Regions from separate parts of the Lysinibacillus sp. JNUCC 51 genome, predicted to be linked through region 1. Evidence: riboswitches for the same ligand, from Rfam matches in the RefSeq annotation. Region 1 holds a riboswitch; the other holds the start of a gene.

Region 1 (15,699 bases):
ACCACCAATTTTCGCTAAGCCTCCACCAGGATTTTTAATGAGTGAGCCTGCCATTAAATCAGCCCCAACCTCTGTTGGTTCCTGTGCCTCAACAAATTCACCGTAGCAATTGTCAACGAAAATAACTGCATTTGGCGCTAATTCACGGATTTTTGCACACATGTCTGCAATTTGTGAAATGGTAAAGGATGGGCGTGTTGCATAGCCCTTCGAACGTTGGATAGCAATCATTTTTGTGTTTGATGTAATTGCAGCTGCAACACCTTCCCAATCGATCTCTTGGTTATCGATTAAATCCACATGGCTATATCTGATTTTATAATCTTTTAACGAGCCAGTATCCTTATCGCCACCATCGACTATTGATTGCAATGTGTCATACGGCTGACCTGAAATATAAAGTAATTCATCACCAGGACGTAGCACTCCGAATAAGCTAAGTGTAATTGCATGTGTACCAGAAATAATTTGCGGACGTACAATGGCAGCCTCCGCTCCAAAGACCTCTGCATACACTCGTTCTAGATTGTCACGCCCCTCATCATCATAGCCATAACCATTAGACGGGTGCAGATGATAATCACTAACTTGATGCTTTCGGAATGCAGCAAGCACTTTTTGTTGATTGAAGAACGCCATATCTTCTACCTTTGCATGAAAAGGGCGTACCTTTTCTTCTATTTTAGCAGCTAACGCTAGTGTTTCTTCTGATAAATTGGTTGTAAAAGTCATTATGTTATTCTCCATTTCACATTTGTTCAAATCTTATCTTAACAATTTGTGAGCTTGCCTGCAAAGCTTGCTTTTGAAAGCGCGGGTATTCTTCTTGTTTCAAATTTTCATTTGGCGTTAAACTAAATAACGAACTTAATCTATTTAATTCTGCTATAATAAGATATTTGATATCTGATAATTCTAAATCGCAAGTCGATGCTTTCTAATATGTAATCTACAACAAGAAATGATTTATTCAGATAAGGGGTGAAAAGGTTGGCTTGGGAGTTTTTTAGCATCATTGGAACAATTGCCTTCGCTATTTCCGGGGCAATAATTGCGATGGAGGAAGAATACGATTTATTCGGTGTATATATACTCGGTATCGTAACTGCTTTTGGTGGTGGAGCTATACGGAATCTACTCATAGGTTTACCTGTAACAACACTGTGGGGTCAGGACATGATGTTCCAAATCGCCATTGCAGCCATTACAATTTTTTTCTTATTTCCACATCGACTCATTCAGCACCGGCATCGCTGGGGCAATTTCACCGATGCTATTGGATTATCGGCATTTGCGATTCAAGGTGCTCTCTATGCTGTGAAGCTCGACATGCCTATTAGTGCCGTTATTGTAGCTGCTGTCTTAACAGGGTCAGGTGGTGGAATTGTTCGCGATTTGTTAGCTAGACGACAACCGTTAGTTCTTCGTGATGAAGTCTATGGCGTTTGGGCAGCATTAGCCGGGCTTATTATCGGACTTCAACAATTCTCAGGGGATATCTTTTTATATGTATTATTTGGTGTGATCACAGTACTAAGAATACTTTCATATATGAAGAAATGGCGTTTACCGTTACGGAAGTTGAATCGAGCATAGCTATACTGCTACATAATAACAAGCCCAAATCTGATATTTGGGCTTGTTATTTAATTTCTTGTTTATCACAAACACCGTGCATCCACGGCAGCGACTAAAGTTACTTTTTCAACAGCAACATAGATTCCTCTAATGTAGCCATGTTTTTCATCATAGAGCATGCTGCATCTAAAATAGGAAAGGCTAATGCTGCACCTGAGCCTTCACCTAATCGCATATTCATTTGCAGCATCGGTTCAATTCCGAGCATTTCAGCGGCAATTTTTGCACCTGGTTCTTCAGAGGCATGTGAAGGAACTATATAGTCTTTTACGTTTGGTTCAAGTTCGTATGCAATAAGAGCAGCAATGGTAGAAATAAAGCCATCAATAACAACAGGCTTGCGATGCGCAGCTGCGGCAAGTATCACTCCAGCCATAGCGCCTATTTCTAATCCACCAACTTTTGCAAGAATATCAATAGCATCATGACGATTTGGTTTGTTTAATGTAATAGCATTGTGAATGACTTCTACTTTATGTGCTATCCCCCCTGGCCCAACACCTGCACCGAAGCCTGTCACTTCATTGGGATGACATTCGCGAAGAACCGATAATATTGCAGCACTCGGTGTTGTATTTCCAATGCCCATTTCACCCGTCCCGAGTACATTTATCCCCTTGTTTATTTCTTCCGTAGCTACTTCAATTCCTACTTCAATGGATTGAATGGCTTCTTCCCGTGTCATAGCAGGACCTTTCGCCATATTGTCCGTTCCATATTTAATCTTTTTTATGATGACCCCAGCATCATGCGGAATATCCTCTTTTACGCCAACGTCTACCGTGACAATTTTTGCATTTGTTATTTTCGCTACAGCACAAACACCAGTCCCTCCTCTTGGAAAATTTAATGTTTGAAAGACCGTCACATTTTGTGGATTAGATGTCACCCCTTCATCACAAACACCATGATCTGCGGCACAGACAATAATCGCTTTTTTATCAATCTCAGGAAATAGTTCTCCTGTAATCCCTGATAGTTGTACAGCAAGGGTCTCTAGTCTTCCCAAGCTTCCAGGAGGCTTGCAAAGTGCATCTATGCGTTCTCTTGCCTGCTCCATCATTTTGTGGTCAGCACTTTGAATGTTTTGAATCGTCTGTTGTAATAATTGCATGAAAATTTCCCCTTTCTTTTTTGCCCTTGTTACTCGAAGAATGATTTAGAGAAAAAAATAAAAAGCCTGTAGTTTATTCCATAACAAATAAACTACAGACTTTTCCATCGTCTATATAACCGAAGCAGTTAGGCAGGTCTCCTGGCTCAATTTCAACATTTCATAGAACCTTCCCAGACTATGCTAGTGGCATTCTCTATGAAACTCTCTTTTACAGTGGTGGGACCGCTAAAGCTTTTCACTTTATTCCCTATTCTCCCGCAGTGGGCACCTAATGCTTTTATGCAATTACTTTAAATCTACGACAAAGTGATTTTTGTGTCAATATATTAGATTAAACGGAAAAATGCTCCAGGAATTTTCCTTCGCTGGCATTTGCTCCAAAAGAGTGAATCAAAAGAATCTTTTAACACTTCGAATAACCAAATAAACTAATGTACGCATATTCAGGTTCCTGAGGGCTTGCAATTGACTAACATGAAAAATAACTACATTTCAAACTTAACCTTCATTTTGCATTTTCCTAATCTCAACAATATTCTTCCAGATCGCTCTATCAACTTTGGCAAAACTACGTATGCTTGGCGTTGTATTTACTTCAAATAATATAGGTTTTCCTTCAAGATTTATTCCAAAATCAATGCCATATTCTCTATTAGGAAAGTGGGATGATATTACTTCAGATGCTAAAATTGATTCTTCTTTTAGAGTGTCTATTGTTTGATCTTTCTTTGTATTATCCATCATCAAATAACCTGATAATAATTCTTCAATCGATATTGCTTGAGAACCCCGATTTGAATTGACAATCCCATGATCCTCAGTTGCAAGCCTTCCGTAAATTCCTCCAATTACCCATTTTCCCTTTAGATTTTGAACATGAACACGAATGGATATTGAATCCCCATCAGGGGTTAGACTTTTGACCCCCTCCTGTATAATATAAATTCCGCTTAATCTACCGTGTTTCTCATATGGATGTAGAACTTGGTGGAAATCCTCAATTGCTGCTACACATTTACTTATTTCTTCACCTTGCATGGTAAATCCGTTAAAACAATAGTGTCCATCTTTTCTTTTGTAGACTTTATACATTGCTCTTCCTTGTCCAGTGCTATTATGTTTCACATAAATATACTCATACTTATTTAATAAATAGATTAGGTTTTCTAGACTGTAAAGTTTTGATTCTGGCATGCAGTTAGTTGTTAAAGGATTTTGTTTTAAAAGTAAGAATTGTTCCCATTTTCCAAGTCCGTTTTTCAATAAACTCACCTCATTTAATTAGATATTTTTATTTCTTTTGTATTGATAGTGTAGTCCTCTCCACTTATGGAGGTTACTTTATTGTATGTAGATAGATTTATCTTGCGTGGGTGGGTGAGACTTGGTAACGTGACTAATATCTCCTATTTTTCTGTTAGAGTCATAATAAATCTACTACACTAGAAAAGTATTATTATGATTGTTCTCAATACATCCATTTTATTGATTTCAAAATCATTAGTTTCTAATATATTTGCCCCACTAATCATTACTTTTAGTTATATAGACATGTCGAGTATGGAGATGGGAGATATTGAAAAAAGGACGAATTTTTTTTAAAAAATATATTCAGACAGACTTGAATTTTTAATGAAATCCATAACGTTCTTTCCGCAAAAGTTGTAGAGGAAGTCGGTTTTAAAGGGATTTGGGCGAGTGGTCTATCGATATAAGGATCATTAGGTGTAAGGGATAATAATGAATGTTGACATTCGGTACTCCAAAATATAAACTCAAAAGGACCTTTTCCTCTTAATAACAACAAATAACTATTTGAAGAAATGTACTTAAACGAACGAAGCAGTTTTGTTGATAAAGGTAGGGACCATGTTGACAATCCGAAATTTTTTTATTATCCTATTAAAAATCATAAATGAATTCAATAATATTTCCGTATAACCCCAATAATATGGTTTGGGGGTCTCTACCAGGAACCGAAATTCCTGATTACGAAGAAAGTACAAGTACAAAACTTGTATTTTCTTTGTGATCAGGAATTTTTTTGTATTTTAAATCTAATAATTTATTTCAGGAGGTCAAAAATGAACTTTTTAACATTGCCAAAAATTGAACTACACTGTCATTTGGATGGAAGCCTTAGGGCTGAAACTATTATCGATATTGCACTGAAGGAAGGCATTCAGTTACCCACTTTTGATAAGGATGAACTACAAAAGGAGCTAATTGCTCCGTTAGAATGCGAATCCCTTGATGAATATTTAAAAAGATTTTTTCTTCCTAATATAGTAATGCAGTCTAAGGAGAACTTAAGAAGAATTACTTTTGAGCTATTTGAGAATGCAACAATGGAAAATGTGAAATATTTAGAGGTCAGATTTGCCCCGTTACTTCACACATTACAAGGTCTTGGCGTTGAAGAAGTTATTCAAGCTGTTATAGATGGGATGAGAGACGCTGAAAGCTGTTACGAAATAAAGGGAAATATAATCCTGTCCTGCATGAGGACGATGTCTGTAGAAAGTGCATTCGAGGTGGTTGAAAAAGGTAAAAAGTTCCTTGGAAAAGGTGTAGTGGCAATTGACCTATGTGCATCCGAAGAAGAAGGCTTTTGTGAAAAATTCGTAGATCCAATCGCATTAGCCAAAGAATATGGCTACAGAGTCACTATTCATGCTGGTGAAACAGGGATTGGTAAAAACGTTCTAGAGGCTGTTGAACTTTTGGGTGCTGAAAGAATAGGACACGGAGTATTTATTAAAGATTGTGCCGAGGCTTATAAGATAGTTAAAGAAAGACAGGTTGTGCTTGAAATGTGTCCAACAAGTAATGTCCAAACGAAAGCTGTTAATCATTATTCTGAACATCCGATTTATAAATTTCATAAAGATGGAATAAAAGTGACATTTAATACGGATAACAGAACCGTATCAAATACTACAATGGCAAATGAAATCCATTTAGTTAACAATGAATTTAATCTAAGCGAAGAAGATTATCGACAAATTTATTTAAATAGTGTAGAAGCATCCTTTGCCGACCAAGAAACTAAAGAATGGTGCTTGGCACAATTTAAAGAAGAATAGACTTTGCAACAAATTATGCGGAATATATTTACAAAAATTTTCTAAAAGAGTATGAAATATTAACACGGACTTTAGAGGATAAAACTAATTCTATTCCCCTTTACTAAAAGCTCCCTAATGCCAAAAAGGCTTTCGGGAGCTTTCTGTTCCGTTTATTGCTGTGATATCAACTTTGTTTTATCTATTTCACTCAGAAATGTTGCACCGAGTAAAAGGATAGCGCCTAGTATTTGTAGGGTCGCCATTTTTTCACCTATAACCATCACCGAAATCACTAATGATGTCAGTGGATCAATATAGCTTAAAATAGCTATACTTTGCCCTTTTAGATGACGCATTCCCAAAAAGAACAGATAGAAGCCGATTCCAGCATGTACAATGCCCAATGCTATAAGTAAACTAATTGATTTAATATCGATTTGCATTACTTGGAACCCGTTAGTCCCCAAAAGGTAAAGAGCAAGGATTAACGCTGCTAAAGCAAGTTGAATAATCGTATTATCAGGCTCTTTTAATCCACGAATATACTTATTGGTGAATGTAATTATTGTATAGAAGCAAGCTGCAATAAGCCCATAGACAATACCGATATAATGTTCGCTCGTTTCGGTAGTTTGACTTTGAACGATAAAATACAGTCCTACAAGAGCAACACAAACATAAAAAATTTTTCTTAATAATATTTTCTCTTTCAAAACTATAGGTGACAGACAAATCACTAGTACTGGAGCAAAATAGTAGCTTAGAGCTGCATTTGCGATGGTTGTTTCCTTGTACGCTTGGAAAAGGAAAATCCAATTACCACATAAGGCAAAACTCGAAAGTATTAATGGCCATTTATTTTGCAAAATAGTAGTTTTCGTAAACCTTTCTTTTTTAGCAAGGAAAATCAAAAGTAAAAAACAAGAGCCAACAAGACTCATCCAAAAGGCTATTTCACTTGAAGGCAACTTAATATATTTTGCAAAAACACCGACAGCTCCAAAAATAATCATTGATAAAATAAAAGATAGCTTTCCGCTCATTTCTAATTCCTACTTTCTACATGTATATAGTCTTCGATATACAGTAGAATCTATTGAGAATTAGCAAGCCTTTATTGAATGCCCAAACAGTAGATTCTACTGTAAAGACATTGTTGGGGGTGCTATTGTTCGATACATACTAATCCCTCCTTGTATGTTGTAATTGTAACATATACTACCAAATTAATTACGATTGCTTCAATCTTTTATCAACTCGATTGTATAAGAAAAACCCTCGCCTAAATGAGGGTTTTAATCGACCATTATTTAAATTCTAACTCTCCATCATAAGCAAGCATGCCGCCTTCAAGGTTTGTTACGTCAAAACCTTGAGCTTCTAGGTATGCACATGCATTTGCTGAACGACCGCCTGCTTTGCAAACGATAATGTATGGCTTTGAAGCATCTAATTCGCCTAAGCGTTCAGGGATTGTTCCAAGAGCAATGTGCTGAGCACCAGGGATCATGCCTTGTGCTACCTCATCATCTTCACGAACATCAATGATGTATAGGTCTTCGTTAGCATCTAATAGTTCTAATATTTCTGTTGTATCCATAATTTTCATATGTGTAGTCCTCCAATATGTCGATTTCCTCTTACATTATAGCCTGTAGGCAAAAAAACAGCTAGTGTCATGAACACTAACTGTTTTACTATAATGTTTCTATTCTTCTGTCTCTAAAAAATCTACTTGCTTTGCTGGAACAAATGTAGAAATAGCATGTTTGTAAATAAGGTGTTGCTTGCTTTCAGCATCTAGTAATAATACTGTAAAATTATCATAAGATTTCACAGTTCCTTTTAACTGAAAACCATTTAATAAAAACACAGTTACAAAAACATTGTTTTTACGTAGATGGTTTAAGAATGTATCTTGCAAGTTAATTGATTTCATCAAAATGCCTCCTTATACTTCTTTCTACCTCTTCATTCCTATAGTAGCATGTTCTACCAATTTGGCAATTAGTAATTTTTAGAAATTAATTAAAGTATTTCGTCATTATTAACAAAATATACATCCATTTTGTTTCGGAAGTATGTTAGTTGTCTTTTCGCATAGCGGCGAGAATTTTGCTTTAAACTTTCAATGGCTTCTTCTAAAGAACATTTTCCATCTAGGTATTCATATAATTCCTTGTAGCCGATTGCTTGGATTGACTGCACACCTCGTATATTTTGCTGCCATAAGCCTTTTACTTCTTCTAAAAGCCCTTTTTCCATCATTATATTAACTCGAAGGTTAATTCTATCATAGAGCTTTTCACGTGACATATTTTGCCCAAGTCCTAAAATCACATGATTGTAAAGTGGAACTTCTCCACGATTTTGTGCTTCGGATGCCTTTGAAACGCCACTAAGCTCAATCATCTCTAGCGCACGTATAACACGGCGAGTATTATTTGGATGAATCGTCTCTGCTGTTTGTGGATCAAGTTTTTTTAGCTTAGCATGCATCGCCTCTGGACCTAATTTCTCCAGCTCTGCATAATAGGCTTTTCGTGCAGCTTCATCTACCTGCTCCTCTGTAAATTGAAAATCATAGAGTACTGCCTGCACATATAAACCTGAGCCCCCTACAATAATCGGTAGCTTACCGTGCGCTTGAATTTCTGCAATTTTAGCTCGCACTAATTTTTGATAATCTGCTACTGAAAAGGACTCTGTCGGCTCTTTGAAGCTTAGTAAATGATGGGGTACACCCTCCATCTCTTCCTCAGTAATTTTCGCTGTACCAATATCTAAGCCTCGATAGATTTGCATGGAGTCACCGTTGATGATTTCGCCATTATATTTTTTTGCTAACTCAATGCTTAATGCCGTTTTTCCAGAAGCAGTAGGCCCTACGATTGCTACGACCTCTGCCTGCTGTATTTTATCTTGTATCATATTTTTCTAACCACCGTAATAAAACTTGATAGACTGCCTTTTGATTGTCCTCGTTTAGGATTTCATGGCGCTTATCCTCAAATAAGTAAACCGTCACATCCTGTATGCCCGCTTCTGCCAATTGTTCAGCTACAGCGTATACACCTTGGCCTTGTTCTCCTACTGGATCCTTACTACCACTTATCAATAATATAGGTAAGTCTTTTTTTGTTTTTGCAATCTCTTTTTTACGATTTAACGACATAAAACCTGTTGTTAAATCCACAAAAAATTGATTAGTAGGGATAAAGCCGCAATATGGATCATCTATATATTTTTCCACCTCATCCTCTACTGAACATATCCAATCATAAGGAGTCTTCGAATTTGGGAACTGTTTATTAAAGCTACCAAAGCTCAGCTTATTTAACAACTTGCTCTCCGTCTCTTTACCAAGCTGTTTGGCCAATACTTTTGCTACTAAATTCCCCATCGTATGCAATGCTGTAACGTTTCCTGTTCCACAAAGAATCACATTATCCACTTGATCACTGTACAATTGAATATATCTTCTAGTAATGAACGATCCCATACTATGACCAAATAATATCAAAGGTACATCTGCAAATTGTTCATGCAATAATGTTACTACTTCATGTGCATCTTTTACGACACGATCAAACCCATTTTCTTCAGCAAAAAAACCTAGTGTGCCATTATAGGCTGCTGTTTCTCCATGCCCACGATGATCATGCATTGTTACTGCATAGCCAGCTTCATTTAAGCTATTGGCAAATTTCACATAACGTCCACTATGCTCCGCCATACCATGCAGAATATGAATATGACCAATACATGGCTTCGATGGCTTTAATGTTCGAGTAAACAGAAAATGGCCATCTGTCATTTCAATATAACGCATTGCCTACACCTCTTCCACAGCAAAATTTGTTGCATCTAAAATTGCTTGCTCTAGTTGAGCTACATAAGTATTTCTTTGTGACTCTGTATAGTTAAAATGTTGTTGCATAACTTGAATGACCTGCTGTTTATAACGTTTTACCGCATCAATATCAAAGTATAGTAAGCCTGTTCGACGGATAAAGAAATCACTTGGTGTGTACACCATTTCCGCTTCTATGCCATAAAGTAACATTGCATGTAGGGCTAGAGGCATCGTGCTTCCATGTTCATGCAAATATTTCACCTGGTTATATAATGCATCGACATTCGTGCCATACTTTTGTACAAGCTGTTTTGCTTCATCATAATTTAGACCATACTGAACGCCCTCTTTAGCTTTATAAGTACTATAATCAGTGAAATTGATGGCATTGATGCCTTTTGCACCAGAAAGTGATAACTCACGTGTTACACATGGACTTGCGTGCTTATATTTATGGGTTTTCACAATTTTATCAACGATTGTTTCTGCCATTTGACGGTAGCCAGTTAGTTTGCCACCCGCAATCGTCATTAGTCCACTTGGAGCCGTCCATATCTCATCTTTGCGTGAAATTTCGGATGGATCCTTCCCTTTTTCAAAAATAAGTGGACGCACACCTGCCCACGACGATTCAATCGTATCTCTTGAAATATTTGCAGTTGGAAAGACAGTCTTTGCAGCAGCAATTAAATAATCAACGTCCTCTTGGGTAGCGACAGGATGTACAGGGTCTCCCTCGTAAACTGTATCTGTTGTCCCTATATAGGCTTTACCATCACGTGGAATAGCAAAGGCCATACGCCCATCCGCTATATCAAAGTACACTGCTTGGCGTAATGGAAAATCCTTTTGATCAAGGACAATATGGACCCCTTTTGTGAGACGTAACTGCTTTTTGTCTACTACTTTATCTTTTTTGCGGACCTCATCTACCCAAGGTCCAGTAGCATTGACGATTTGCGCAGCATGCACTTGTATCGTTTTCCCTGTAACATGATCCTTCACTTGTACTCCAACAAGCTTTTTCTTCTCATATAAAAACTCTGTCATCTCCGCATAATTTAGACAAAGTGCCCCATATTCCACAGCTTTTTTCAGCACTTCAATTGTCAGACGGGCATCATCCGTACGATATTCAACGTAATAGCCACCACCAATAAGCTCATCTCGATTGAGTAAAGGCTCTAGTGCTGCCGTTTCCTGAGCGTTTAACATTGTTCTACGTTCATGCTTTTTAACACCTGCTAATCGATCATATACCTTCAGTGCCATTGATGTTGTAAATGGTCCAAGTGAGCCCTTCTTATATAATGGCAATAGCATCTTTTCAGGAGTTGTCACGTGAACAGCATTGTCATAAACAATTTCACGCTCACGCCCAACCTCAGCTACGACACCTACATCAAGTTGTTTTAAATATCGAAGTCCACCATGAATAAGCTTTGTTGAACGGCTTGATGTGCCGGCAGAAAAGTCCTGCTTTTCAATCAAAGCGACTGATAACCCTCTAGATGCTGCATCAAGCGCAATGCCAGCACCAGTAATGCCACCACCAATGACTAAAACATCAAAGCTATATTGCTCTAAAAAATGCATAATTTTAGGACGTTGTTCAAATGAAAACATAACTTTTTTCCCCCATTAGCTATAATTTGAAAATACGTGTAACCTCTACTGCGTATGCTAGCCTGTATAATTAGTAAAAACTTTAAACATATAATCTCTTGTATACCTATAAAATTCCTTTATGCAGCACGGACTATTCATGTTGTTCATGATTATTGTCAGGCGTTACAACTACATTACCCGTTTAAACATTTTTTCCACTTCATACGTTGTAAAATGTATTAGCACTGGACGTCCATGTGGGCAGGTAAATGGATTGTCGGCATTGCGTAAATCTTGCAGTAACATATCCATTTGCTCTTTCGTTAAATAATGATTAGCCTTAATCGATTTTTTACAGCTCATCATAATCGCTGCCGCCTCACGTAATTTTTTGACGTCTGCCTTTTTAGTTGTCAGTACCTGTTCAATTAAATCCTCAATAATTTCTTGTTCTTCTCCCTTAGGAAACCAGCTAGGATGCTCTCTCACTACAAATGAAGCCTGTCCAAATTCCTCTAAAAATACGCCAACAGCTTCTAACTCTTGTCTGTTTTCTCGTAATATAAGAGCCTCGTCAGCAGCATAATGGAAAGTCAATGGAAGCAATAAAGCCTGACGCTCATTTGGGTTCACCTGACCGACCTTTTCACGGAAAAATTCATATTTAATACGTTCCTGAGCAGCGTGCTGATCAATTAAATAAAAGCCATCCTCCATTTGTGCAACAATATACGTGCCGTGAATTTGCCCTACTACTTCAAGCGCAGGAAATGGTTCTTTAGCTGATTCATCCTCTAGAATTTCCACTGGTTCCTCTAGCTTCACTTCATTAGGAAGATTCACTTCTTTAATAGGATTCACTTCCATCACCGGTGTCGGTTGCCAGCTTTCTTCAACCGCAGTAGGAACGGATTCAGGTTGTGGCACTATAGGATCTAAAGTGTTCGATTCCTGAACAGTTTGCACATCATAAAGTTTTTCTACAATTGCATTCATTTTATCCACATTAAGCTTTGGTGCAGGTTTCCAAATATTTAACTGCTCCGTCGCAGGCTTTACCACTTTCTCTTTCTTTTCCATAAGCGGTACTCGAATAACATTGCGGATTTTCTCTCGTATAGTTTCCTCAATTAGCTTAAGAAGCTCGGGCTCCTTACTTAAACGTATTTGATGTTTGGCAGGATGAACATTGACATCTGTTAAATAAGGATCACCCTCTATATAGAGCGCTACAATTGGAAAACGTTCAATGGGCAAATACGTATGATACGCATCTACAATCGCTTTTTGGACCAAATAATGCTTCACCCAGCGACCATTTACAAACAATGACATATAGTTTTTCGAAGCACGAGTCACCTCTGGTAGTGTTACGAAGCCAGAAATTTTATAATCATGTGACTCTCCATTGAATGCCACCATTTTTTTCGCATTATGCACACCGTAAATGGCAGCTAATACTTGCTGTACGTCTCCTCGTCCATTTGTTTGTAACAATTGCTGGCCGTTATGCAATAATCTAAACGCAATTTGCGGATTTCCGAGTGCAAGACGGTTCATCAGATCAATTGTATGTCCAAGCTCGGTCTGTATTGTTTTCATATATTTTAATCGAGCGGGTGTATTGAAAAATAACTGTGCTACTGTAATATCTGTTCCCTTACGTAAAGGGCCAGGTTTATGTGTAGCAATATGCCCACCCTCAAGCTCTAAATACGTACCTGATTCACCATTAGATGTAATAAGTGTCATTTTCGACACTGATGCAATGGAAGCTAAGGCCTCACCACGGAAGCCAAGGGTACGAATCCGAAATAAATCGTGTTCTTGATGAATTTTACTTGTCGCATGGCGAGAGAATGATATTAATGCATCCTCTTCATCCATACCACTACCATTATCAATTATTTGAATTGAAGTGAGGCCCGCTTCTAGTAAAAAGACATCAATGGACGTACTTCCTGCATCAATGGCATTTTCAACAAGCTCTTTTACTACAGAGGCCGGTCTTTCAACTACTTCCCCTGCCGCGATTTTATTGGACAGCCACTCGTCCATAATTTGTATTTTTCCCATAGCGCATCACTCCTTTACTTTTTTGCGTTTACTAGTTGCTGCTGTAATTCGTATAAAATATTCATTGCTTGCATAGGTGAAGTGCCCAGAATATTTACTTTTTCAAGGTTTTTAAGCACCTCTGTCTCTGCTGGAGAGATTGGTTCTTCCTCCGTAAATAGAGACATTTGCATTGGCTTTTCCACAACTTCTTGTACCACTGTTACTTCGTTTCCGGCATCGTTTCCAGCCTCGAAGTTTTCAAGTAGCACTTGTGCTCTTGTTAAAATTTCCTCTGGCAATTGTGCAAGCTGTGCTACATGAATTCCGTAAGATTTATCGGCAGCCCCCTTTTTCACCTTATGCAAAAAGACAACTGTGCCATTTTTTTCAGTAGCAGATACGTGTACATTTTGCAGTCGAGGAAGTTCCTTTTCAAGTGCCGTTAATTCATGATAGTGAGTTGAAAACAGTGTATTTGCCCCAATTTTATCGTGGATGTATTCCATCATCGATTGAGCAAGACTCATACCATCATAAGTAGATGTCCCACGTCCAATTTCATCAAACAGCATTAAACTATTTTTTGTAGCATGCGTAATCGCGTGCTGAGATTCTAACATCTCCACCATAAATGTTGATTGTCCCGCAGCTAAATCATCCGCCGCACCGATGCGTGTAAAGATCTGATCTGTAATTGGTAATCTAGCTTTCTCTGCAGGTACATAACAGCCCATTTGTGCCATAACAACAATTAGTGCAACTTGACGCATATACGTACTTTTACCGGACATATTAGGACCTGTAATAAGCATCATATTGTTATTTTCCTCAAGTACACAATCGTTTGGTACATACATTTGTTTATTGAGCATTTTCTCAACAACCGGATGACGCCCTTCAATAATTTCTAGTGAACGTCCACCATGAAACTCAGGCTTCGTAAAACGGTATTTCTCTGAAACACTTGTAAAGCTTAATAGTACATCTAACTCACTAATGCTTGCCGCTAACGCTTGGACACGTGGAATAAACGCCTTTAATTCATCACGAATTTCCACAAATAAGTTATACTCTAACGTTAAACTTTCTTCCTCAGCATTTAAAATTAACGCTTCTTTTTCTTTAAGCTCCTGAGTAATATAACGCTCGGCATTGGCCAAAGTTTGCTTACGTTCATAGCGTGTTAAATCTGCTAAATGGATATTAGATTTTGTAATTTCAATATAGTAACCGAAAATTCGATTGTAGCCTATTTTTAAGTTTTTAATGCCTGTTTTCGCCCGTTCCTCTTGCTCGAGCTGTGCAATCCAATCCTTCCCATTACGAGAAGCATAGCGAAGTTCATCTAAGCGCTCATTATAGCCATCGCGAATGACATCACCCTCTTTAATCGTAATTGGTGGATTGTCTGTAATAGCACGAGCTAATAGTGCCTCTACATCCGCACACGTATCAAGCGCTGCGCCTAGCTTTTGCATCGTTTCTTTATTGGTACTAAGTAATTGCTGCTGAATTGCAGGTACTTGACGTAATGAATCACGTAGCTGTGCTAAATCTCGTCCACCAACATTACCAAAAGCTACACGTCCAGCTAAACGCTCTAAATCATATACTTGTTTTAAAGAGGCTTGGAGTTCCGTTCTTACAAAATATTCTTCCAATAAATCAGTGACAGTTGCTAGTCTTTCTTCAATGGCAGCACGTGAAGCAAGGGGTTGATGTAGCCATTGCTTTAACTTGCGCCCTCCCATTGCAGTCACAGTGTCATCTAACAACCATAAAAGTGTGCCCTTTTGATCGCCACCGCGAATAGATTGAATTAGCTCTAAATTACGCTTAGAGCTAGAGTCAATACGTAAATAATTTTTCATTTCATTGTACGTAAATGTTTGAATATGTGATAAAGAACGCATTTGTGTTTTATCGATATAAGCTAGCAAACGTTGGCAAGCAATTCGTAAATCATTTGGCACCGCCTCTAAATAATGTGCAGCTTTCTCTAATGTCATTTCATCTGTTTCAATTGAAAGGACAATACCTGCATTTACTGCATGCTCTGCTAATAGAAGCTGCAAACTTTCCGTTACAATTAATTCACGAATACCGTATGCCTGCATTTGCATTAAAAGTGCTTTTCCATCGCCCTCAATTGAAGAGACTACTGCTTCACCTGTAGATAAATCTAAATAGGCGTAGCCAAATGTTGTATCGTCGAATTGCTCCGCAGCACCAATAAAATGATTGGATTTACCTTCGAGCGACTTACCTTCCATGATCGTACCAGGTGTAATAAGCTGCACGACTTCACGCTTCACTACACCCTTTGCTTGCTTTGGATCTTCTGTTTGCTCACA
Region 2 (15,699 bases), 1.8 Mb from region 1:
GAGTTACGAAACGTCAGGTGTTGAGTGCTTTCAATTTCTCCTAATCCCTTCGTTCGATCATAAAAGGTTTCCCCATCGCGAATGCTTTTTTCATGATAGGGAGCGGTTTTTCCTGAGAATACACAATCCGTACTCAAATGAATAAGCTTGGTTTTCCTGTTTTTTAATAAAGATACAATTGCATGAGGCAAATAACTATTGAGATATATGCTTTTCTCATGGTCGGTATCACAGGCATCATTTAAAACACCGATACAATTGACTACGACATCATAGTCGTAATCTAGTAATAGTGTCCTTAAAAAATTTGAATCAGAAATATCTCCCGTAATATTTTTTCCGTATGAAAAGGGTGTTCGTGAATAGGTTGTTACATCATGCCCTTGAGAGCATAAGTAGAGTGAAATCGTGTGGCCAGCCATTCCAGTAGCTCCAAGAACTAAAAATTTCAAGGTTTTCCTCCCATCCAATTATGTAATTCTTCTTGAACAAGAGGGAGCTTTAACAATTTTTCCTTTATTTCAGTGACGGACAGTATTTTCGTATTAGTAGAGTTATATTCATCGGTTAACGTTATTTTAGGAGAGCCCTCATCAAGATATTTTCCATAATTTAAATCCCGATTATCGGCAGGGATTCTATAAAAATTCCCCATATCAATGGCTTTTGCAGCTTCTTCTTTTGTTAATAACACTTCATAAATCTTTTCACCATGCCGTGTTCCGATAATTTGTATATTATTTTGAGCTTGAAAAATTTCGAGAAGGGCTTGGGCTAAATCCTCAATATAAGCAGCTGGTGATTTTTGCACCATAATGTCCCCATTGTCAGCGTGGGAGAAGGCGTATAAAACTAATTCTACTGCCTCATCGAGACTCATCATAAAGCGTGTCATTTTTGGATCTGTAATAGTCAATGGCTTGCCAGCTTTAATTTGTTCAATAAATAAAGGGATAACAGAGCCTCGTGAAGCCATCACATTGCCGTATCGTGTACCGCAAATCAATGTTTTATCTGAATGAACCATTCTTGACTTAGCAATAAACGTTTTTTCCATCATGGCCTTTGAAATTCCCATTGCATTTACTGGATAAGCAGCCTTATCAGTAGATAGGCAAATAATTTTTTTAACGCCTGCTTGAATAGCAGCAGTTAAAACATTATCAGTACCTATTATGTTTGTCTTTACTGCTTCCAGTGGGAAAAATTCACAAGAGGGGACTTGCTTAAGAGCGGCAGCATGAAAAACAAAGTCAACATCATACATTGCATTGTGAATACTTTGGATATCACGTACATCACCAATAAAAAATTTAATTTTCGGATGTTGATAGAGTTTACGCATATCATCTTGCTTTTTCTCATCTCTTGAAAAGATGCGAATTTCCTTAATGTCGGTATTTAAAAATTTCCTTAATACCGCATTACCAAAAGATCCGGTGCCCCCTGTAATGAGAAGAACTTTATCTTTAAACATTGTAGTGTCTCACACCTTCTACATGCATCGAGTAACGATTCATTTTAATCCTCTTCGATGTAAATCGTATTCAGAATTCTCTCTTGGGAAGTTATACCAATATGCCAATTCATTTGTATATTTGCTCGTCGGGTTTTTATCCATTAAGGCACAGTTAAAATCCCAATCCCCAGCAATATCTTTTCTTATGGTAAAGGTTGCATCACCAATAAAACTTCTTCGAATAATTTTAAATTGTCCAGGTAATGTGTATCGATTAGATTCATCTTTTATAAATGCATAGCCAGCTTTTGTTAGCATGTTGTAGTAGTAAACATCAAACTGACCATCAACTTGGGATAAGACGTTTCGAATAGCGGGTAAATAGTGATCATCACTATCAATGATAGCTATATAATCACCAGTAGCTTCTGCGATACACCGATTATAGGCTACACTAGCACCTAAATTAGTTGGATGGTTAATTATTTTTAAGGCAGGACAGCTTTTTTGATAGTCTTCTAATAGGGCTAAAGTATTGTCGGTTGATCCGTCATCGCAGACGATAATTTCATAGGCGTATTCTTTCGGGATACTTTCTAACATTGTTAATATCCACTCTTCACTATTGTAGGCAGGTGATAAAAAGCTAATTCTCATGTAAAACCTCGATTCTTTTATAGTTATTAGGAATAGACATAAGTCGGAGTTTAATAAAGTCTAATGCTGTTAGCTTTGATTGACATAGAGGATTCTTTATTACAATATGCATTGCAAGAGTTGGTGTGTGGGCAATTATTTACATTTGTTAGTTATTTAAAAGAGAGGAAGTATTTTAAAAATAAGGTGATTTTACTAGTGTATACATGATGTTTATTCTATTCTTTTCACGTTATTAAGCGAGAAATCATAATTTAATGAAGTACTTCATTTTAAAAAGGGGGATGTTATGTCAAAAAAGATTGCCTTCATATGTAGCGTGGAATCATATAAGCTCTCCGACGCACATATTTTTAAAGATTTGTGCCTTGTTCCTATTTTGTTAGGTGAATATTTAGGCTATGATGTTAGTATTTTAACGACTGAAATGAATGAAGCCTATTTAAAACAAACCTTTCCTTCTGTTACTTTTCAACATATTCCGTTTGGGGATGACTATGTTGCTAATATGAATACCTATTTAATAGAGAATGCGAAGGACATTGATATTGCATTTGCAATTGGGCCGTATCCATCGTATTTGTCGATATTAAAAACTTATAAAAAATATAATCCAAACGGAAAAATTTATATGAAACTAGATGTTAACCGGTTTTGGTTAAATCGATTGAAAACCTATCCTTACTTTACGGAGTTACTCCAGCTTTGTGATGTATTGTCCTCTGAATGTGAATCCATTCAAAACTCTATTCATGAATTTTCAAATTTAGATATTAAACGCATTCCAAATGGCTTTTATGAGCTGTTTCAGACAGAGCATGTTTTATTTAACGAAAAAGAAAATAGAATATTAACGGTTGGTCGTTTAGATGCTCCTGAAAAACAAGTTCTTTTAGCTGTAAAAGCATTTTTAGCAGCACAACTTTCAGATTGGGAGTTTCGGTTAGTGGGACCAATGTCAGAGGCGTTTAGACAGGAGCTGTCAAACGTACTTGATGGAAATCCATTCGCGGCACAGGTCACTATTTTGGGACCGATTTATGATAAGGTACAACTGGAGGAAGAGTATAGAAAGGCTAAAATTTTTTGCCTTACCTCCTTAGTAGAATGCTATGCTCATGTCTTTGCTGAGGCCGCAAAGAATGGTTGTTATATCGTTACAACTGATGTAGATGGGGCTGCGGATATTACTCATAATCAACGCTATGGGACAATTCATCCGACACATGATTGGCAAAGTGTTGGAAGGACATTGCAGCTAGTAACAAAACAGGAAGTTTTATTAGCTGATACATGCGAACATCTCCAAGCATTCGCAAGAGCGGAATTAAATTGGAGAAATATTGTGCAAAAAGTGGCTGAATATTTAGGGGAAAAGACAAGTTAAATTTGTTCTTTATAATGAAAATTAGATTCATAATTTCGACCTAAACTATTTATAGAAGATGATTGGAGTGAAGACAGGGCAACTCCTTGAAGAATAGAGAGGCAAGTAGGGGAACGAGGTTAATAGCATCATACACCTTCGTGATAAATCCCTCGTTATGGTGAATAACACAATAATGAATAAAAAATACCCCCTAGATTTTTCATCATCTAGGGGATATTCCTTTTACACTACCTTCAGCTGAAAATTCTATTATTCTACTTCGTTTTTCAGTCCAAGAGTTTATCCCGCATTAACGGGCAGTAATTTATCAGTACAGAAAGCAAGCGACTCCTACCTCAAAATTAGCAAAGGTATTAGTTTTGTGATGATCTGCCCGTAAACGCCTGATTGGTGAAAACTAATAATCAGTGGGGAAAAAACCCCCACTGATTAAAGTCTTACTTTATTTCTAGTGTATATGGTTGAGTGCTAGCTTTGCCGTAATATTCACTTACTTCAATATAGTAAGTTCCTTTATCCAGTTCGACAGTACCTACTTCAGCATCCCCAGCTCCGTAATAATCTAATGTTTCTACTGTTTTTCCATTTGCATCAATAATACGGATGACGCCATCTAGCGCTTTTTCTGTTTTAAGAGAGAAGAACACATCGCGTTTGCTGTCGTTTTTAAATTCAAAATAGTCTTTATCACCAAATGGAACGCCTGTATTTAGATTTTGAGTAGCTACCCATTTACCGTCTTTTTTCGTAAGTACAGTTGGTTTTGTCGGTTTACCGTTAACTAACTTGGAATCTGCATCTTCATCTGCTTTTTTATGATCAACCAAAGTTAAAGTATACGGTTGGATTGATACTTGTCCAACACTGCTGCCGTTAATAACGATAAAATACCCGTGATCCTTTTTGGCTTTAAATGAAGTATTTACATCTGTTGTTCCTCCAAGCCCTAGTAGTAGTTGAAGGAGGTCTTCACTCTGTCCAAATGGAATTTCTGTGGCCAATTCTTTTGGATCAATTTTCTTATTACCATTTGTATCTTCTATAATGGAGCCTGAAAACATCAAGTCATTTTGAAGTTCTTTAGGTAATTTATCAAGTTGTTCTTTTGTATACGGTACCGAAGAAATAAGTAGGCTCATGACTTCATCTTTGCCTGGTTGTCTAAAATAGTAAAAATCTGTATCATCTTGATAAATTAGATGATCTTTGTAAGTGATATTAGGTCCAATCGTTTTAGCAGTTTTTGTTGTATTATTTTTTCTATTATATTCTTCTGGAATAGCTGCCATTTTACTTGTTTTAAGTGTATATGGTTCAGAAGAACGGTCACCAAGATTCATTACTTTTACAACATAGGTTTTATCCTTTGTCAATGCAATTGTCTTAGCATCGTTTTCATCACTTGTTGTCCCAAGAAGTAGACTAAGTAATCCCATATCGTTAGTTAATGAAGTAACTGGGATTAATTCATTAGTTTGCTCATCGTATTCGAAGATATTGCCACCTGGTGATTGGTTCATTCCTTTTTGAATCTTGAAACCATAAACGGCATTTTCTTTAGCTGTAAATGTGAAGTAATCTTCATCATCTTCAGTTTGGAAATATGCTTTTTGATCCTTACCAATATCAAAACGAATTGCTTGTTCTATTATTTGGTCAGCGTTTTCCGGTTGTCCCATAGCATCTGGATCCATGAATATATTCATAAAATCATTTACTTGTTTACGTTTTTTTGTTTTATATTCAGCTAAAGGTAAAAGGTCCTTTTGTATATTGTTTTCTTGCATTTCCCCATTCATTGTAAGGCCGTCTTCATCTTGAGGAAGGCTTACGACTTCACCTTTTAATGTGTAAGGAATGATGGATTCACTAACAGTTTCTTCAGTATCAATACCGCCGTTATAGAACATTTCAAGTGAAAAATTGTTACTGTTATTATTAGATACGCTAATTACATACTCTTCACCTGGTATAGCATCGACAACTAAGTTTACTCCATCGCCTTTATCCATACCATAAGATGCTCGGATTGGATATGCCTCATCTAATCCTTCAGCATCGATTTCCTCTGTTGGTACATTAACTAACTCTTCTTTTAAATAAAGCTCCATGGATGCAGTAACACCTGGAATCCCAGTTAAATCAAATTTCAGTGTCGTTGGTTCATTTACTGAAAAAGTAAAATAGTCTTTGTCACCTAGATGATCTTCAGAAAGTAGGGTATAGTTTTTATCTGCTGTACTGAATGGGAATTTTTCAACCTTCTCCATATGCTCCATATCTAATGAATCAATTGGTAATTTATTAGTAGTTTGAGCTGTGAAGACATAGTTAGAATCGCCCTTTGAGCTATAGTTGCCATTATGATCTTTAACTCCAATAAGAAGGGTACCCTTTTGCTCTGCTTTATATAGATATCCTTCTTGCTTGCCAACGCGAACATCATTGACGTTAATTGGTTCTACTTCTTTGCTGTTACCTTCCGGGTAGAAATACAAATCAAATGCATAATCATATTTGTTTGCACCTTCTAATGTCAGTTGAGCATATTCATTTTCATCTAAATTAACCTTGTACCATTTCTTTTCGTCTGGTTGGCTGAATGTACCTTTTTCTGTATTCAATGTATCCTTTTTAAGGACTTTTGCGTTTTTCAAGCGCTCTTCTTTTGTTTCAGAATACTGTTTTGGTAAATCTTTTATATTAAACTGTAATGCATTTACAGGATCTACTAGGCCATGTCCAAATGTAAGATCATAGCCACTCTCACCTAAATCCTTTGCCGTCGTTTCGAGAATTGCTTCTATTTCATGTGGCTTTAAATCTGGATATTTTGATTTTAGTAGGGAAGCCACACCTGCAACAACTGGAGATGCCATCGACGTTCCGCTAAATTTAACAAAGGATGATCCTTTTTTCTCATCATGGACTGTACTGTAAATATCTTCACCTGGCGCTACTAAATCAACAGATGGGCCATAGTTTGAATAGCTTGATAATTTGTTTCGATCATTCGTAGAACCTACACTTATAACGCCTTCGAAAGAAGCAGGGAAGGAGTAATTATCTGTCGATTCATTTCCAGCAGCAGCTACAATGGTAACTCCTTTATCAATCGCTGTCTGAACGGCTTCTTTCATTAATGGAGATTCACCGTAGCCGCCAAGACTCATATTGATAACATCGGCGCCTTGCTCGATAGCGTAAAGAATTCCTTGTGCAATGACGAAATCATTAGCACCATTTTTTCCGTTGAATACATCGATCGGAAGAAGCTTGGCTTTTGGATTAATCCCGTGTCCTCCAATACCATTATCTTTTGCTGCACCAATAATTCCTGCTACATGTGTCCCGTGATCACCAGTATAAGAAGTATTGGCAGGTGCCGCAGCATTATATGGAGGTAGCACTTGAGATTTTAAATCTGGATGTTTAAAGTCCACACCAGAATCGATAACTGCCACTTTTACATTATTGTTACCTGCTAATTTTAAAGCTTTATCAATTTGAAGCAGGTTTAAATGATACATATCCTGTTTCTTTGGATCTGTTTTTGTGCCAAAAGAATGGTACACATAGCTTGGGGATACACTTTTAACCCCTTTTTGCTTAGCATAATATGAAACTGCTTTTTCTAAATTCGTGCCTTTGTTAAGTTGGATAACATCGTAACCTAATGAAGGTATAGAGCGAATCACTTTTGAGCCGATTTTCTTATGCACACTGTTATCAAGACCTGAATGTTTGATAATAATAGTATCCTTACTAATCCACTCTTTCTGATTATTAGATGATTGATCCTTATTGCTAGCTACTTTCACTAACTCTTGGTTCTTTGCTGTTTTTTGCGGTGCTTCTGCAAAGGCAGAAGCAGCAGGTACCATTAGTGCAGCAGATGCTACTAGAGCGATTGATTTCTTTTTCCAGTTCTTCAACTGTTTTCCCTCCTTGGGTTAATAAATATTTGGGCCATCTCTACTAATACGAATGAGTAATAGAAAAGTTTCGTAAATGAGTATATTTATTTCCAAAAGTACCATTCTATATTTTACCATTATATTTTGTTCATGATAAAAAGAGATTTTATACAGGTGACGGCTACTATTCTTACTCGATTTGTGAAATTTGAGTAGGTGAGTGTATTCAGCCACAATTGAAAAGTACCAACTATGGACAAATTATCTTAGAGCTGCTCTATTAGTCTGTGTAAATCTTCCTTCGAACGAGGCATTTTGATGTTTTTTTCTAATAGTTTTTTATTTTGTAAGGCAATAGCCATATCAAAAACCCATGGACGTTCAAGATGAGCTCTCTCAAGTAAATCTTCTTGAAAGAACATTGCAACTGGATCCCCATTATAAATAATTCTCCCAGCTTCCATCACGATGATTTGATCTGCCCATTCATAAGCTAGTGTGATATCATGCGTTGCCAGTAAAATTGTTCGCTCACCGTTTTCTAACATAGCTAAATACTGTAAAACTCGTGCACTATAATAATTATCTAGTCCAGCAGTCGGTTCATCTAATAATAAAACGGAAGGTTCCATTGCAAGTACACCAGCCATAGCGACACGTTTTTTCTGTCCAACACTTAAAAAATGTATCGGTTTATCTAGCAAGGCTTCGACTTCGGTTTGAGCGACAGCCCACGCAATTTTCTCTTCAATTTTTTCAGTTGTCCAGCCAAGATTCAGAGGTCCAAATGCAATATCTTGCTTAACTGTGCCAGAAAAAAGCTGGTTGTCTGCATCCTGAAAAACAATACCAACCTGTTGGCGTAATTTTTTTAATGCTTTTCTACTATAGTTAAGTTCTTTACCACAAAAGGATATACTTCCAGCGGTAGGCTTCAAAATTCCGTTTAAATGCTGAAATAATGTTGATTTTCCAGCCCCGTTATGACCAAGTAAAGCGATTTTTTTCCCCTTTGGAAGCTGTAGTGTAATATCCGTTAACGCATGAGTTCCATCAGCATAAGCGTAGGATAAATGTGTTAAATCAAAGTATAATTCTGTCATTAGAAAAAACCTCCGTAAATGATGAGGAGTATAAAAATAGTAGTAATACCAAGCCAATTTTTCGTGTTATAGGTAATATCCTCCTGCCAATAAACAGTTTCTCCACCGCGTGCTTCCATCGCATTGTTTAGTTCACGACTTCGTTGGAACATCTCGGCAAATAAAGCTGCAATCAGCATTGATACCGAGCGAAGCCACTGCATAGGGGAGTTGTATCCTAGGCGGGCCTGTTGGGCAAGATGAATTTTTTGCATACTTTCTAAAAAGATAAAAATAAAACGATACGTTAGTTCTACTAGCTCTACAAATAGAGTTGGAAGACGCCATTGTCGCAAGACGTAACAAATGGATTGTACTGAAGTTGTGAGAATTAAAAAATACAAACAGCTAATGCTGCCAAGGACGATGAAAAAAAGCTGCTGCGCTGTCTCTAGGCTTGCACTGCCGACAAAAATTGTCCAACTATTAAGAGAAAATGACCATATGTGCGTTGGTAGCGTGCTAGTTGTTGGCGCAATAGAAATTAAAATTGATACTAAACTTGATAGTAAAAAAAATCCAGGTAGCAATAGTAATTTTGCATAATACTTTGTAGGAATTTTTGCGCCGATAATGATAAAAGCACTCATCACAATAAATGTAATGAGTGAAATTCGTTCATCTCTCATGATAAGCGACAATAAAAGTAGTCCAAGGGAGAACGTCATTTTTTCTAACGGATGAACAGACGCTAGTTTATTCAAATAAGCATACTTATCAATGAGTAACATCTCTTAACCCTCTTTATGTTTGCCGCGCATTAAGCCGATGAAATAGCCGATAAATCCAGCTCCGATAGCAGCTTGAAGTGCGAATAATAAGCTTTCAATTTCACCACTGGGTGGCTCCCATAAGCTTTCAAACCATGGCTCGTAGCTTGCATCTATTTCACTAATCGCAGCTTCCGCTTCGCCATCAGCACCTCCGAATTCTGCACCTTTTTGAATAAATAGGGGAACGATTGCTAATAACACAACAATTGCTAAAAGCAGTAAGTTTTTTTTCATTTTTAGTGAGCCTCCTTTGCTGAAAAAACACGTAGAGCTTTTAATTCACTGACATTGTATTTTTTCAGGAAGTTCATAACGACCACTGTTAAAATTCCTTCACTAACAGCAAGAGGAATTTGCGTTAATGCAAAAATACCTGCAAACTTTGTGAATGAAGCCATAAAGCCTCCGACCTCAGAAGGGAAGGCAAGTGCTAATTGCACAGAAGTGACAACATATGTACCTAAGTCACCAAGCATTGCTGCTAAAAAGACAGCGATGGAAAATGATAGCCCCATTTTTAGTGAGCCCTTAAATACATAGTAAGCGATAATAGGGCCCATAATGGCCATGGAAAAGGCATTAGCTCCTAAAGTTGTAAGCCCACCATGTGCTAAAAGTAAAGCTTGGAATAATAATACGATTGTCCCGATAACACTCATCGCTAATGGTCCAAAAAGAACTGTTCCAAGCCCAACTCCTGTCGGATGTGAGCAACTTCCCGTTACAGAAGGAATTTTTAAAGCTGATAGCACAAAGGCAAAGGCACCCGATAGACCTAATATCATTTTTGTTTCAGGATTTTCATCGATGGTTTTACGAATAGAACGTAATCCTAAAATAATAAAAGGAATCGATATGACCCACCAAAAAATCGCCCATTCAATTGGCAAAAAGCCCTCCATAATATGCATCGCAAATGCACGATTTGGTACGAATAAAAATGCCAATAAGAAATAACTAAGCTTCCAACCTGAGAATTTCAAAAATCTCTCCTCCTCAATAAATTATTTCGAATTAGCGTGCGAAAATAAAAAAGCACTTCTCCATTTGCGGAAAAATGCATAGCTGAAAAAATGCAAATAAAATTATAATTTGCTAAGCCGCACACCCATCCTCGTAGGTTGAAACGATCACATATTTTTCGGCAGGTCTCCTGGCTTTAGTTCAACGTTTTATAGGCCTTCCCATCCTTTGGACAGTGACATTATCATAAAACTCCCTAGTACAGTGGCGGGACCGCGCCGGACTTGAACCGGCTTCCCTTTTAAGCGAAATGATGAACAATTCGCACCGAAAAAAGATGAAGTTGTGAGATTTCACGACAAAGTGTAACATGATTTTCCATAAATATGCTATACTTTTTATGAAAATATTTTTAATTGAGTTTCTATGTCGAAAATTCGGATAAATCTAAAATGAATATCACATCTTTCTAAAAAAATTAATGAAAATGTCACAAATTTAGAAAGAAATATTGAAATTTTAAAAAAATGAGCTATGATAGAAACAGTTTTCAATTAGATAAATTCATATAAAACATCCATAAGTGCTTGAATATTTTCAAGATAATAGGGAAATCGGTGAAAATCCGATACAGCCCCCGCTACTGTAATAGCTGATGAAATCGCGGATGCCACTAGTGAAAGCTAGGAAGGCGCGAAAGTAAAAGGAAGCTTAAGTCAGGAAACCTGCTTATGTGATGATGCATGCAAACTTTTCGGAGGGAGAAGTTGAAGCGAGAGCGAGTACCTGTAAATATTCGTTTTTATTTGGCTTCTACTAAACCTTTACTCTTCGTCTAGAGTAAAGGTTTTTTTTTTTCCAAAAAGCAAATGAGGGGAGTAAAACTATGACAACTTGGAATTTAGAGGGGATGAAAACACATCTTTTTATTTGTAATGGCAGTAGCTGTATGAAAAAAGATGCTGAGGACATTACACTGGCAATCCGTGATGAAATACAGTTACTAGCGCTTGATAAAGAAATACATACGACAAGGACCCGCTGTAATGGCAGATGTAAGGATGCTTGTGTTGTCATTGCTTATCCTCAAGGGAATTGGTACCGAGTACCGACAATGGAGCATGCGAGAGCGCTCGTACAAGATTTAAATCATGAAGTGTTACATAATGAGCATGTTTTTACATTGCGTGAAGGTTCGTTACAGCGTACAGCGCAAACAACAGCCATAAAAGGCATTGAAAAGGTGAAAGAGGGGTAGCAGAATGGCGCAAAAAGGTAAGATTTTCGTAGTTGGCTTTGGCCCTGGAGACTTTAAACATATTACTACTCGCGCTGTGGAGGCACTACAACAAAGTGATATGATCATAGGCTATAAAACTTATGTAGAACTTATTCAGGATTTAGTTAGTGCAAAGTCAATTATTAGTACTGGTATGACAGAGGAAGTTTCACGTGCACAGGAAGCGGTACGTCAAGCGGAGGCTGGAAGTATCGTATCGGTCATTTCTAGTGGAGATGCCGGGGTTTATGGAATGGCTGGATTAGTGTATGAGGTATTAATCGAGCTAGGCTGGACAGAAGCAACTGGTATCGAGGTAGAAATTGTTCCTGGTATTTCAGCTATTAATTCCTGTGCAAGTTTACTAGGTGCTCCCATTATGCATGACGCTTGTACCATTAGTCTAAGTGATCACTTAACACCTTGGAATTTAATTGCAAAACGAGTGGAAGCGGCAGCTATGGCGGATTTTGTTATTGCTCTTTATAACCCGAAGAGTGGGCGTCGTACGAGACAAATCGTTGAGGCACAACGAATTTTATTAGAATATCGTTCACCAGATACGCCGGTTGGACTTGTGAAAAGCGCGTATCGTGACCGTCAGGAAATTACGATGACTACTTTAGCAGAAATGCTTGAACACGATATTGGCATGTTAACGACAGTTATTATCGGGAATTCAACAACATTCTTCTACGACAATAAAATGATTACCCCACGTGGTTATCAGCGTAAATATACACTTGGTGAAGAAAAACAACCGTTACGACCACATCAACGACTTAAGGAAGAAAATGAACCATGGGCAATGAATCAAGAAACAGGAGCAGCGAGTAATGATTTTGCGACAGATCCTAATGCCAATCGAATTAAGCCCAGTTTAGCCATCAGACCACAATCAAAGCCTAAGAAATCATCACTGGAAATGGCGACAGCTGCACTTGCTATGGTGAAGGGAACAAGCGCGGTGAAAGTTACACCTAAGCGTGTTCAACAAAAAATCGAATCCATTTTTGAATTAGCGGTTAGTCCTGGGGTAGCCAATAAGTTCTTTACTCCTCAACAAATGATGACGTTAGCTGAGGTAGTTGGCGAGGAAGGGACGATGGAGTATACACCAGACCATCAGATTCATTTGAAAATTCCTACGTCTGATCCTGAAGAGGCTACAGCAAAGCTTCGTGAAGTTGGCTTTTTACTAGCACCACTTGGTGATGTGTTATCGTTAAAAGCTTGTGACTTCTGTTATGGAGAAAAGTACGATTCGATTCCGTATGCAGAAGAGATTCAAGCAAAGCTTGGTGGGATGTCGTTACCGAAAACATTAAATATTGGCTTTAACGGCTGCGGTATGGCGTGTTATCGAGCAGTATTCGATGATATTGGAATTGTTTATCGTAAAAGTAAATTTGATGTTTTTATTGGTGCTAAGCCGGTTGGTCGTACAGCACATGCTGCCCAGCCAGTTGTGGAGGGGTTAGAGCCTGAACAGCTCATACCACTTATCACTGACATTATCGAAGAATATAAAGCAAATGCGCATCCAAATGAACGTTTGTTTAAATACTTCAAGCGTGTGAAAAAGATTCTACATTTCACGTATCAGGATATGTCTTCAAAAATAAAAGTAGAGCCAGCTCCATGCGGCGACTAGTGAGGAGTAATGAGATGAAAGCAATTTTATTTGTCGGCCACGGGAGCCGTTTAGAAGCAGGGAATGAAGAGGTACGTAAGTTTATCGAGCAAATGACACCTCGCATCGATGATAGCTTTTTAGTAGAAACATGTTTTTTAGAGTTCGCTTCGCCAAACATTGAAGAAGGTATTACGAACTGTGTGAAGAAGGGTGCTACAGAGGTGCATGTTATTCCGATTATCCTTCTTCATGCTGGACATTCGAAACTACATATTCCAGCAGAAATCGAACATGCGCGTGAGCATTATCCAAATATAACGTTCACGTATGGACAAACAATCGGTATCCATGAAGAAATATTTGCTATTTTAGAAGACCGTTTAGCAGAAATCGGCTTTAATGCTGAAGAAGAACATAAAGATACAGCCATTTTATTAATTGCACGTGGGGGCAGTGATCCAACTGCAAATGGTGATTTTTATAAAATTACACGCTTATTATGGGAAAAACTCCCGGTTCAGTATGTAGAAAGCACATTTATGGGCGTTACTGATCCCCGAGTAGAAGAAGGAATAGAGCGCTGTGTGAAGTTAGGTGCTAAAAAAATTATTATGCTACCGTACTTTTTATTCACAGGTATCCTAATGGAACGTATGAACGGCATGTGCAAGCAATTTAACGAAAAATACGCAGACTGTGATATTCAAATTGCTAATTATTTTGGTTATCATGAGCGTTTACAAAATGTGCTATTAGAACGTATTGAGCAAGCTGTCAATGGTACATCGACAGGAATGCAAGATTTAGAAAATTATCGTGCTTATGCGGCAGTGCATGGACATGCGCATCATCATCACCACCACGACCATGACCATGACCATGACCACCATCACCACGATCACGACCACGACCATCATCATCACCATGAAGAGGAGCCGGTGAAATGATTTTCATGTTAGCAGGGACGAGCGATGCTAGGAATCTAGCACTTGAACTACAGTCAGCAGGTCATGCTGTGACAGCTACGGTCGTTACTGAATCAGCCGCTTCAAGCCTTGCAGAAGTAGGCCTTCCTCATTTAGTCGGTCGTTTAACGGCGGAAGAAATGACGACGATTATTACCGAGCGAGGGTACCGTTTAGTTGTAGACGCCTCTCATCCGTTTGCTGAAGAAGCTTCAAAAAATGCCATGGCGGCAGCAGAGCAAGCAAATGTTCCGTATATTCGCTATGAACGTGCTCATGAACATTATGCACACCCGCTAATTACGGTTGTGAAGGATTATGAGGAGGCTGCCCATTTAGCAGCGGAAAAACGTGGAGTCATTATGCTAACGACGGGCAGTAAAACATTAGCGACCTTTACAAAAGTGTTACATGGCTTAGAAAATACACGAGTGATTGCACGTATGCTTCCTCGACTCGATAATATGGAAAAATGTGAAGCACTTGGTGTGGCACAAAGAGATATTGTTGCCATACAAGGCCCATTTTCAAAGGAATTAAACGAAGCCCTCTTTCGTCAATATAATGTGACATTGATGATTACGAAAGAAAGCGGCAAGGTTGGCTCGGTGGATGAAAAGCTAGAGGCAGCCCTTGCATGTGGCATTGAAACAATATTAATTGCAAGACCAAATATAAAATACGGACAGCAATATTCTACATTTGAAGATGTATTACAGGCTGTACAAAACACACTTTAGGAGGCAATACAAATGGACTTTAAAACAGATTTCAAACCATTAACAGTAGACCCAGATAAAATTTACGATTACAGTTTCTCTATTATTGCTGAAGAAATGGGCGAGCATAATTTCTCAGAGGATGAGTGGAAAATTGTACGTCGCATTATTCACGCTTCAGCCGATTTTGAATTAGGACGTAGCGTTATTATTACACCAGGAGCAATTGAAGCGGGTATTAAATCAATCCTTGCTGGTCGCCATGTCATTGCAGATGTGCAGATGATCGAAAGTGGTTCAGGGAAAAAACGCTTCCAAAAGCATGGTGGCGATTTACACTGTTATATTGCAGATGAAGACGTATCGATTGAAGCGAAAAAACAAAACACAACGCGTGCGATTATCTCAATGCAAAAGGCAGCTAAATTACACGAAGGTGGCATTTATGCAATTGGTAATGCACCAACAGCATTGCTTGAATTAATTCGTTTAATTAAAGAAGGCTTAGCGAAACCAGATTTAATTATCGGTATGCCAGTTGGCTTTGTATCAGCTGCTGAATCGAAGGAAGAGCTTTTAAAACTAGAAGGTATTCCTTATATTACAAATGTTGGTCGTAAAGGCGGTAGTACAGTGACGGTTGCCGCATTGAATGCTGTCTCATTATTAGCGGATGAACAGGCGAAAAAATAATGGAGCGGAAGCCTAAAAAGGATCCTAAGGACATGCGTCACGGGTATACAACGGGATCCTGTGCGACTGCAGTAACGAAGGCCGCATTACTTGCCTTAATTACAAA

What was found. Region 1 has a riboswitch for cobalamin ahead of cobT (nicotinate-nucleotide--dimethylbenzimidazole phosphoribosyltransferase). Riboswitches for the same ligand answer to the same signal wherever they lie in the genome.
Region 2: linked by a shared signal. The riboswitch ahead of JNUCC51_RS21545 ((2Fe-2S) ferredoxin domain-containing protein) and the one ahead of cobT (nicotinate-nucleotide--dimethylbenzimidazole phosphoribosyltransferase) in region 1 are both predicted to bind cobalamin.

What each region holds. Positions count from the first base shown of each region.
Region 1 covers NZ_CP065545.1:1,094,620-1,110,318, forward strand. Annotated here, with positions in the region: gene JNUCC51_RS05685 (methionine gamma-lyase family protein) at 1-732, opposite strand, end outside; gene JNUCC51_RS05690 (trimeric intracellular cation channel family protein) at 991-1,596, shown strand; gene cobT (nicotinate-nucleotide--dimethylbenzimidazole phosphoribosyltransferase) at 1,697-2,752, opposite strand; cobalamin riboswitch at 2,867-3,042, opposite strand; gene JNUCC51_RS05700 (YheC/YheD family protein) at 3,254-4,018, opposite strand; purine riboswitch at 4,669-4,767, shown strand; gene add (adenosine deaminase) at 4,840-5,841, shown strand; gene JNUCC51_RS05710 (DMT family transporter) at 5,994-6,866, opposite strand; gene JNUCC51_RS05715 (rhodanese-like domain-containing protein) at 7,130-7,432, opposite strand; gene hfq (RNA chaperone Hfq) at 7,532-7,762, opposite strand; gene miaA (tRNA (adenosine(37)-N6)-dimethylallyltransferase MiaA) at 7,852-8,754, opposite strand; gene JNUCC51_RS05730 (alpha/beta fold hydrolase) at 8,741-9,655, opposite strand; gene JNUCC51_RS05735 (glycerol-3-phosphate dehydrogenase/oxidase) at 9,659-11,305, opposite strand; gene mutL (DNA mismatch repair endonuclease MutL) at 11,477-13,363, opposite strand; gene mutS (DNA mismatch repair protein MutS) at 13,378-15,699, opposite strand, start outside.
Region 2 covers NZ_CP065545.1:4,463,229-4,478,927, forward strand. Annotated here, with positions in the region: gene JNUCC51_RS21500 (SDR family oxidoreductase) at 1-452, opposite strand, end outside; gene JNUCC51_RS21505 (polysaccharide biosynthesis protein) at 449-1,477, opposite strand; gene JNUCC51_RS21510 (glycosyltransferase family 2 protein) at 1,517-2,116, opposite strand; gene JNUCC51_RS21515 (glycosyltransferase family 4 protein) at 2,406-3,503, shown strand; gene JNUCC51_RS21520 (S8 family peptidase) at 3,944-7,441, opposite strand; gene JNUCC51_RS21525 (energy-coupling factor ABC transporter ATP-binding protein) at 7,690-8,526, opposite strand; gene cbiQ (cobalt ECF transporter T component CbiQ) at 8,526-9,296, opposite strand; gene JNUCC51_RS21535 (energy-coupling factor ABC transporter substrate-binding protein) at 9,300-9,572, opposite strand; gene JNUCC51_RS21540 (energy-coupling factor ABC transporter permease) at 9,575-10,321, opposite strand; cobalamin riboswitch at 10,465-10,648, opposite strand; cobalamin riboswitch at 10,866-11,049, shown strand; gene JNUCC51_RS21545 ((2Fe-2S) ferredoxin domain-containing protein) at 11,188-11,559, shown strand; gene cobJ (precorrin-3B C(17)-methyltransferase) at 11,564-13,234, shown strand; gene JNUCC51_RS21555 (sirohydrochlorin chelatase) at 13,249-14,163, shown strand; gene cobK (precorrin-6A reductase) at 14,160-14,921, shown strand; gene JNUCC51_RS21565 (precorrin-8X methylmutase) at 14,934-15,593, shown strand; gene JNUCC51_RS21570 (cobalt-precorrin-5B (C(1))-methyltransferase) at 15,593-15,699, shown strand, end outside.